Regions from separate parts of the Teredinibacter purpureus genome, predicted to be linked through region 2. Evidence: predicted binding sites of a transcription regulator. Region 2 holds the regulator's gene; each other region holds the start of a gene.
The links. The regulator sigma-54, encoded in region 2, starts transcription at its own class of promoters, with help from an activator protein. The targets are predictions, from matches to a motif close to TGGCACANNNNTTGCNNT.
Positions count from the first base shown of each region.

Region 1: H5647_RS22410 (PEP-CTERM sorting domain-containing protein) is a predicted target of sigma-54. The motif match lies at 746-763, and genes of this name have one in related genera.
Region 3: flgA (flagellar basal body P-ring formation chaperone FlgA) is a predicted target of sigma-54. The motif match lies at 1,363-1,380, and genes of this name have one in related genera.
Region 4: glnA (glutamate--ammonia ligase) is a predicted target of sigma-54. The motif match lies at 1,278-1,295, and genes of this name have one in related genera.

Region 1 covers NZ_CP060092.1:2,537,299-2,539,449, forward strand. Annotated here, with positions in the region: gene rpoS (RNA polymerase sigma factor RpoS) at 1-576, shown strand, start outside; gene H5647_RS22410 (PEP-CTERM sorting domain-containing protein) at 887-985, shown strand; gene fdxA (ferredoxin FdxA) at 1,051-1,374, opposite strand; gene mutS (DNA mismatch repair protein MutS) at 1,459-2,151, opposite strand, start outside.
Region 2 covers NZ_CP060092.1:1,493,195-1,495,345, forward strand. Annotated here, with positions in the region: gene H5647_RS06640 (PTS sugar transporter subunit IIA) at 1-12, opposite strand, end outside; gene H5647_RS06645 (RNA polymerase factor sigma-54) at 196-1,728, opposite strand; gene lptB (LPS export ABC transporter ATP-binding protein) at 1,939-2,151, opposite strand, start outside.
Region 3 covers NZ_CP060092.1:4,061,716-4,063,866, reverse strand. Annotated here, with positions in the region: gene flgM (flagellar biosynthesis anti-sigma factor FlgM) at 1-266, opposite strand, end outside; gene flgA (flagellar basal body P-ring formation chaperone FlgA) at 476-1,246, opposite strand; gene H5647_RS18125 (chemotaxis protein CheV) at 1,643-2,151, shown strand, end outside.
Region 4 covers NZ_CP060092.1:472,792-474,942, reverse strand. Annotated here, with positions in the region: gene glnA (glutamate--ammonia ligase) at 1-1,140, opposite strand, end outside; gene thiI (tRNA uracil 4-sulfurtransferase ThiI) at 1,496-2,151, shown strand, end outside.

The DNA.
Region 1 (2,151 bases), 1.0 Mb from region 2:
CGTTTCTCTACCTACGCAACATGGTGGATAAGACAAACCATAGAGCGGGCGATAATGAATCAAACCCGCACGATACGGTTGCCGATACATGTCGTTAAAGAATTAAATGTCTACCTGCGCGCTGCGCGGGAGTTATCACAAAAGCTTGATCACGAGCCGTCCCCGGAAGAAATTGCCAATTTACTGGATAAGCCCGTTGAAGATGTTGAGCGCATGCTGGCATTGAATGAACGTGTCACGTCCATGGACGTGCCTATTGGCCCTTCCTCAGAAAAAACGGTTGTCGACACGGTACCGGACCAACAAGTATCGGACCCAGTGGATTTGCTACAAGATAGTGATTTGAGTACAAGCCTTAATGGCTGGCTGGATGAGCTAAGCGAGAAACAGCGTGAAGTTGTTGCACGTCGATTTGGCTTACGTGGCCACGAAACAAGCACGCTAGAAGAGGTTGGTCGTGAAATAGGCTTAACCCGTGAGCGCGTAAGACAAATACAGGTTGAAGCCTTGCGTCGTTTGCGCGATATTCTTGAAAAACAGGGTTTAGATGCAACGGCACTTTTTGGTGCAATGTAAGAAGTTAATTTGTTCAGTATTTAGTTAAGTTAGAGTTGAAAAACCCCTCAGTAGATCTTACTAGCGAGGGGTTTTTTATGCTTTTTTCGTCGGTAATTTTTACATTTTAGTATTTGCTAATCTTTTTGTTTGTGACGTAGACTGTTGAAAAACATAGAAAATAAAATATTGGCTCAATGTTTGCATTAGTGCAATTTAGATAGGAGGGTTTTCCTCTCTAGTTTAATTTCACTGTATGGAGACAGGTATGGTCGATAGAGTAATGCGGCTGGTAATATTAGGTGCATTGTTAAGTAGTTCTGGGCTGGTTATGGCTTCCGTAGCCGAAGTGCCAGAGCCTTCCTCCTTTGCGTTATTGGGAGTGGGTTTGGTTGCGTTAATAATCTCAAGGAGAAGAGTCAGACGCTAATCATCGCTAAATCGATAATTTAAATAAAAAAAACCGCCTAGTAGGCGGTTTTTTTTGCTCTGAATTTAGCGCTCTAAGTGTTTGAGCTTGCCTTCAACGCCATCCCAGTCTTCGTGGTCATCGGGCGCATCTTTCTTTTCAGTAATATTGGGCCAAACTTCTGCTAGTTCGGCGTTGAGCTCTAAGAAAGCTTCCTGATCTGCTGGTAGCTCATCTTCTGAAAAAATAGCGTCAACGGGGCACTCTGGCTCGCACAGTGCGCAATCAATGCACTCATCAGGATGGATAACCAAAAAATTGGGGCCTTCGTAGAAACAGTCAACTGGACACACTTCTACGCAATCTGTGTGTTTACATTTGATACAGTTTTCACCGACTACGAATGTCATGGGGCTAACCTCTGGCTGGTATTGTAAAAGCGCGGCATTTTAGCAGGATAGTCGAAGAAGGCATAGCCTTCCTCACCGCCCTTTTTAGAGTAATGCCTTGAGTTGGTAGATGAGTTCGAGTGCTTGTTTCGGTGTAAGTTCATCTGGATTCGTTTGCGTTAACTGTTTGTCGGCTTTGCTTGGTATGGGGGCTGCGAACAAATCAGGTTGTGGGCTTTGTGGTGGCGTGTTTCGCGAAGCGGTGCTCGAGGGCCTGGTTGTTTCTGTCTGGGCTTGCGCTCCTGCTTCTAGTGTGGCCAATTGCTGTTTTGCGTTCGTCAATACATCAGCAGGAATGCCGGCGAGCTTCGCCACTTGTAAACCGAAACTCTTACTCGCGGGGCCGGGTTGAATATTGTGTAGAAACACAATGTTGTCATTGTGCTCGGTCGCGTCCAAGTGAACGTTTTTAACGGTTGGCAAGGTGTCGGGCAGCGCGGTAATTTCAAAATAGTGCGTCGCAAAAAGTGTGAAGGCTTTTAGGTGTTGGGCAAGGTGTTCCACACAAGCCCACGCCAGCGATAAACCGTCATAGGTACTGGTGCCGCGCCCAATTTCATCCATAAGCACTAAGCTATTTTCGGTTGCGTTGTTCAGAATATTGGCGGTTTCGGTCATTTCGACCATAAACGTAGAGCGCCCGCCCGCTAAATCATCAGACGAGCCTATTCGGGTAAAAATACGATCAACCAAACCCATTTCGCAGGATTTCGCGGGCACAAAGCTACCAACTTGTGC
Region 2 (2,151 bases):
AGAAATTTGCATGAGGTTAAGTTGTTACTAATCCTTTCGGTGGCCTGTGGCTGGGTTAAAAGGCCTATAAAGAGCGGTGCTCTTATGTGTTATTACCCAGCGATTTGGCGCGCATTCTACCAGTATTGTTGCGTGATCCAAGTGTGGAATAGGAATGTAGTTAAAAAAAGTTTCTATTAAGAAAGATAGCGTGTTTTAAACTAGTCGTTTACGTTCGTTTGAGGGAGGGATATGCAGCGATTCTCGGTATTTGGCGATGGTTCTACGCGCCACTTTGATACCTTGTTCGGCGAGTAAGCCGGTAATTTTTGAGTCGCTGAGCGGCTTGCGTTGGTTTTCGGCGGCAACGAGCTTTTTAATGATCGCGCGAATGGCGGTAGATGAGCATTCTCCACCTGTGTCTGTGGCCACGTGGCTCGAAAAGAAGTATTTCAGTTCGAATATACCTTGAGGGGTATGCATATACTTTTGAGTGGTGACACGGGAAATGGTCGACTCGTGCATTTCGACTATTTCTGCGACATCGTGCAACACCATGGGCTTCATGGCTTCTGGCCCATAGTCTAAAAAGCCTTGTTGTTTTTCAACGATACACGTGGAGACCTTTAATAGCGTTTCATTACGGCTTTGTAGGCTTTTGAGAAACCAGCGAGCTTCTTGAAGGTTGTCGCGCAAGAAGGTGTTATCGGAGCTGGAATCTGCTCGTTTCACTAGTGAGGCGTAGCCTGAGTTTATCCGCAGCTTTGGCGCGATATCGGGATTTAATTGGACTTGCCAGCGATTGTTAACTTTGGCAACAAAAACATCGGGTACAACATATTCTGTTTCGTCTGCCCCTATGGATTCGCCGGGGCGAGGGTTCAGGCTCTGAATAACACTGATAACCGATTGGAGCTCGGGCTCCTTTATACGCAGTTTACGCATGAGTTGCTTGAAGTCACGGCTACCCAGTACGTCGAGATAGTCGCGTACTAAGGTTTTGGCTTGCGCTAGGTTGGGGGTATCGTCACTGAGTTGATTCAGCTGAATAAGTAAGCATTCACGTACGTCCTGGCTCAGAACGCCTGGCGGGTCAAACTGCTGTATACGGTGCAGTACGGCGAGAACTTCGTCCATTTCAAGTTCTTCGTGTTGAACCTGTAAACCTGAAAAAATCTCGTCTAATGACAGGCCCAGTATGCCGTTGGGAGCGACGGCGTCTATAAGGGTTTCCGCAATTTCGTTGTCGAGCGCAGACATCGGCGTTAAATTAAGTTGCCAGCTGAGGTGGTCTTGCAGGCTTTCTGAGGTGCCGCGACGAGATTCAAAGTCGTAGTCATCGCCTTCGGGTTTTGAGAGGCCAGAGCCACTTGAAGACGGTTCGTATATGTCGTCCCAACTCGTGTCTACGGCAAGGTCGGTAGGAATGTTGTCGTCATTCCAGTCGCTATCGGGCTGGTCGGGAGCTTCGTTGCTCGTATCACTCGTACTGCTCGTGTTTTCACTACCGTTTAAGGCAGGGTTTTCGCTTTCTTGAGCGGGCGGTTCGCTCTGCTGGGTATTTTCAGTATTGGCGGGAGCGGGTTCATCTATGTCGTCAGATGTTTCGAGCATTGGATTGGAATCCAGTGCTTCTTGAATTTCGGCTTGCAAATCCAGAGTCGAGAGTTGCAGGAGGCGTATTGCCTGTTGCAACTGAGGAGTCATGGTGAGTTGTTGGCCCAGCTTAAGCTGGAGGGTTTGCTTCATAAGGCGATGGCTGATGTCACGACGAGAGTTTGATCAGGCGCCAACCCAAAAGCGGGTGAAAACTAAGCTTGGGGTTGGGGCGTTATGTGTGTAAATCGCCTTTAGTTTAGTCGCGCTGGCGGCCACAAGCAATGCTTTTAAGTGCTTTTGTTAGCAAAGAATGTGCCGCTGTGGCGCAACTTTTTTGTGAGTTGTCAAGCATGAATTGTGTCAAAGAGTAAAGTGTTTGCCAAGGTATACTTCGCGCACTTTTTGGTTATTAAGAACATCATTGGAGGCGCCTTCGGCGATGATATGCCCTTCCGATACGATATAGGCTTTCTCGCAGATATCGAGTGTTTCGCGCACATTGTGGTCCGTTATTAAAACACCGATACCGCGTTGTTTTAAGTGTTGAACAATTTCTTTGATGTCGCTAACTGA
Region 3 (2,151 bases), 2.1 Mb from region 2:
GGATCGATAGCGTATTGCCCACTGTTTAATGAGGCTCGTACACTGGCAACGCGTTCTGGGTCTTCAGCCGGTGAATTGGAGAGTTCTGCAGCGAACTTAGAGAACTGTTGCCCTGTTGTGCTGAGAGATACGTTGTCTGACGACTGTGTGTTGGCGCTAGGTACTGCCGTGTCACTCGCTGGCGAAGGTGTAGAGGTGCGAGCCTTGCCTGCGTTAGCCGCTGCTGTGCTATTGCTGTTTACACCATTGGTAGGAGGAATTGTCATGGGAATATCCCGTTGTACCTTCATTGTCTAAATCGAGTATTACGCTTACCTTCAAGCGGTGAGGTCTAGTGCTGCTTAATCTTAGTATCGGCCATTTGTACGTTAGCTTTAGGGCTGAATGTTAAATGAGCCCAAATAAATCACAAAAATGTGTGTATGTGGTTAAGCGAGTAGTCTAATAGGCGCCGCTGATACCCATGTTCGCACTATCACAAGGTTACCTGTACCTCGCCTGGCCCCATAACCAAACCGTCAACAATGCGTCGTGAGTGTTCGTTGCGCACCTTAATTTGTTGGCCCATGTACCCATTGGACAGCGCTGTACCTTCTGTTTCCACCGTAAGGTGAGACGCTTTTGCGCGCAATACTACCGTATCGCCTTTACGCACAAGATTTGGCTGCTTCAATGTGCTGAGCTTTACAATATCTTGTGCGCGTAAAGGGCGTTTTAACTCCATTCCAATGACGCGTTTGGGGTTGTCGATGTAGCCAGAACTTAAGCGAGCAGTATCAAGCCGCTGAAACGTCAAATCGCTTTCAGATACCGTTTCGCCTCTCGCTAAGCTATGCGCGGCGACCACTACATTGCGAAAAATTTGTACAGTGCCAGTAACATAAATGCTCCAGTGAGGCCCACTTGCGCAGCCGGTTTTAATAGTGACGTTCGCCGCCGTCGACTGTTCATTTATTTTTAGTGTTAGGGGGCTGGGGCATTTTAAAAGCTGCAGGCGACGGTCTATACGACCAACCTGCACCGTAAGGTCATCCCCGAAAGACAATTGTGGATAGCGTTCTTGAACGTAGTGTTCTAATTTTTGTTGAACTTGCGAGCGAATATTTTCAATGGATTCTATCTCAACGCTAAGGGCCGGGAGGCTGAAGGTTAGGCCGGCCATTACACCGATAGCAAAAATGAAACGTTTGGTGAAATAACGGTGCTCAATGGTGGCTAATACGCGATCGCTGGCCGACTGTTGCATCACTAAAAAACTCCCTCGTATAGAGATTATTGGCCTATGCTGTATGAAAAGCGGTCGGCTTTATTTGCGCCATTTAACTGGCACAACAGCCAATAACAACGTGGCCTAAACGTGTTAAAGCAAAGCGTGTGCCTAATGTTTAGTTTGCGTAGCTACCGTATTAATTGTCGTATTGGCTCTTCTAATTTCATCTGAGTCCGTCAAAAAAAAGGCGGAATAACGGTGGCCGACCGAAAGTTGCTATCGGCATGATGGAAAAATGACGGGCTTACTCGTTTTAGTGTAGAGGCTCAACGCACTTACATAGCACACTAACTTTCAGGCTTTTAATTACATGGCCAAACGTATAACCGAATTTATGGTTGCATTCATACAGCACAAAATAAGGGGCCCGAAATGGCTGGTGTTTTAGATAGCGTCAATCAGCGTACACAATTGGTGGGCCAGAATAGGCTGGAACTTTTGCTGTTCAATTTGGGTGGGCGACAGCTTTACGGCATAAATGTGTTTAAAGTAAAGGAAGTTTTGCAGTGCCCCTCGCTAAGCGAGATACCCAGGAGAAACCCCGTTATACGCGGTGTTGCGCATATTCGGGGTGGCACTATACCCATTATGGATTTACGGCAAGCCACCGGCTCGGCGCCGCTGGAGGATATAGCCAACTGTTTTGTCATCATAACGGAATATAATCGTTCTACTCAGGGGTTTTTAGTGAAGGGTGTTGAGCGTATCGTCAATATGAATTGGGGAGACATACATCCGCCGCCCAAAGGCGCTGGCCGAGAAAATTATTTAACAGCAGTCACTGAAGTAGACGATAAACTTGTTGAAATAATTGACGTAGAAAAAATACTGGCTGAAGTTTCGCCGTTACCTTCTGATGTTAGTGCATCGGTAATTGAAAG
Region 4 (2,151 bases), 1.0 Mb from region 2:
GTCAAGGCCGGCCATTAGCATAGCGGCGAACGCTAAGTATGGGTTGGCAATGGGGTCTGGGAAGCGTGCTTCAATACGCTTACCTTTAGGAGAGGCAACATACGGAATGCGGATAGATGCAGAACGGTTGCGTGCAGAGTAAGCGAGCATAACGGGTGCTTCAAAACCTGGAATCAAACGCTTATAAGAGTTTGTTCCTGGGTTGGTGAAAGCGTTAAGCGCTTTAGCATGCTTGATAATACCGCCAATATAGAATAGCGCGGTTTCGCTAAGGCCGGCATAGCCGTCTCCAGCGAATTGGTTAACGCCGTCTTTCCAGTACGATTGATGGCAATGCATACCAGAACCGTTATCGCCAACAACAGGCTTAGGCATAAAAGTAGCCGTTTTGCCGTATGCGTGAGCAACGTTATGAACGCAGTACTTAAGAATCTGAGTTTCATCAGCTTTCTTAACTAGCGTGTTGAATCTAACACCGATTTCACACTGGCCAGCAGTGGCAACTTCGTGGTGATGGACTTCAACGTCTAAGCCCATTTGCTGCATGGCGTTACACATTGCGCCACGAATGTCGTGCAGTGAGTCAACCGGTGGTACTGGGAAGTAGCCGCCTTTAACGCGTGGGCGGTGGCCCATGTTACCTTCATCAAACTTAGAGCCTGAAGACCATGCTGCTTCTTCAGAGTTGATTTTGACAAAGCTACCGCTCATGTCCTGACCGAATTTAACTTCGTCAAATACGAAGAATTCTGGCTCTGGGCCGAAGTAGGCTGCATCGCCCAAACCGGTTGAGGCCAAGTAGGCTTCAGCGCGCTTAGCAACAGAGCGTGGATCACGTTCGTAACCTTCTCCGGTAGATGGCTCTACGATGTCACAGCGTAAGATGATGGTCGCTTCATCAGTGAACGGGTCAAGAAGGGATGTGCTGTCATCAGGCATAAGAATCATGTCTGATTCGTTAATTCCTTTCCAGCCGGCGATTGAGGAGCCGTCGAACATTTGCCCGGTCTCGAAGAATTCTTCGTCTACATAAGAAGAAGGGATGGTAACGTGTTGTTCTTTACCTTTTGTGTCGGTAAAACGCAGGTCAACCCAGCGAACTTCATTTTCTTTGATCAGATTCAGAGTCTGCTCTGACATGTGATTCCTCCAGAGTCATGGCCCAAGCCACTTTGTTATTGAAAGGACAGGTGTAAAAACTGTTTTTTTCTAACGCTTCGACACGACCGCAATACAGCGGACAATCTCGCGCAAGCGAAAGATTGAGTTGGTCGTGAATCGCAATTTGTGTGCCATAATGTTCACACACGCCAAGCTCCGATAACATGGGGCTATGGTGTAAGGGTGAGCAATATTGTTGCGGAATTAAGCACAATAATGGTGCGTTATTATGATACTGCACCAAAACAGCCTCAAACTGTGCGGGGCTGCGGCGAAGTAGCGGCTCATTATACTCTCAACCTCGATTTTTTGTAGCTTGTCGGTCATTTGTTCCATGATTTTTACAGTACGTTTATTTTCAGAGATTACGATAAAGAGCCATCCAGTGCGTAAGCGTTGGACGCGTCAACTCACCGATAACTTGCGGTTGCTCGCAAAGCGTCTGCACCCTGAGGCTAAAGTGGTGCAGGATTGGGATCGCATTGAGGTCCGAGCACCCGAAAATGTGCCTCATTTGGAATCGCAATTTGTTGATCTGTTAGGCCGAACGCCGGGCATCGCGAATTTTTCGCTGGTGCGTGCACACTCCTTCAAGACGCTTCACGACATATACGAATTAGCGCAAGCGTCGTGGGCAGAAGAGCTCGCGGGCAAAACTTTCTGTGTGCGCGTCAAGCGGACGGGTATCCATGAGTTTTCCTCAATAGAGGCTGAGCGCTATGTGGGCGGAGGGCTGAATCAGCATACCGATGCTCTTGGGGTGAAATTAAAGAACCCTGATATTACGGTTAGCCTGGAAATTAAAGACGAGCTTTGTTATTTGATAGCACGTAAATATGCAGGATTAGGTGGGTTCCCAATGGGAACGCAAGATGCGGTGCTGTCTTTGGTTTCCGGCGGGTTCGATTCGACGGTTGCCAGCTATATGATGATGCGACGAGGTATGCGCACTCATTATTGTTTCTTTAATCTAGGAGGCAAGCAGCATGA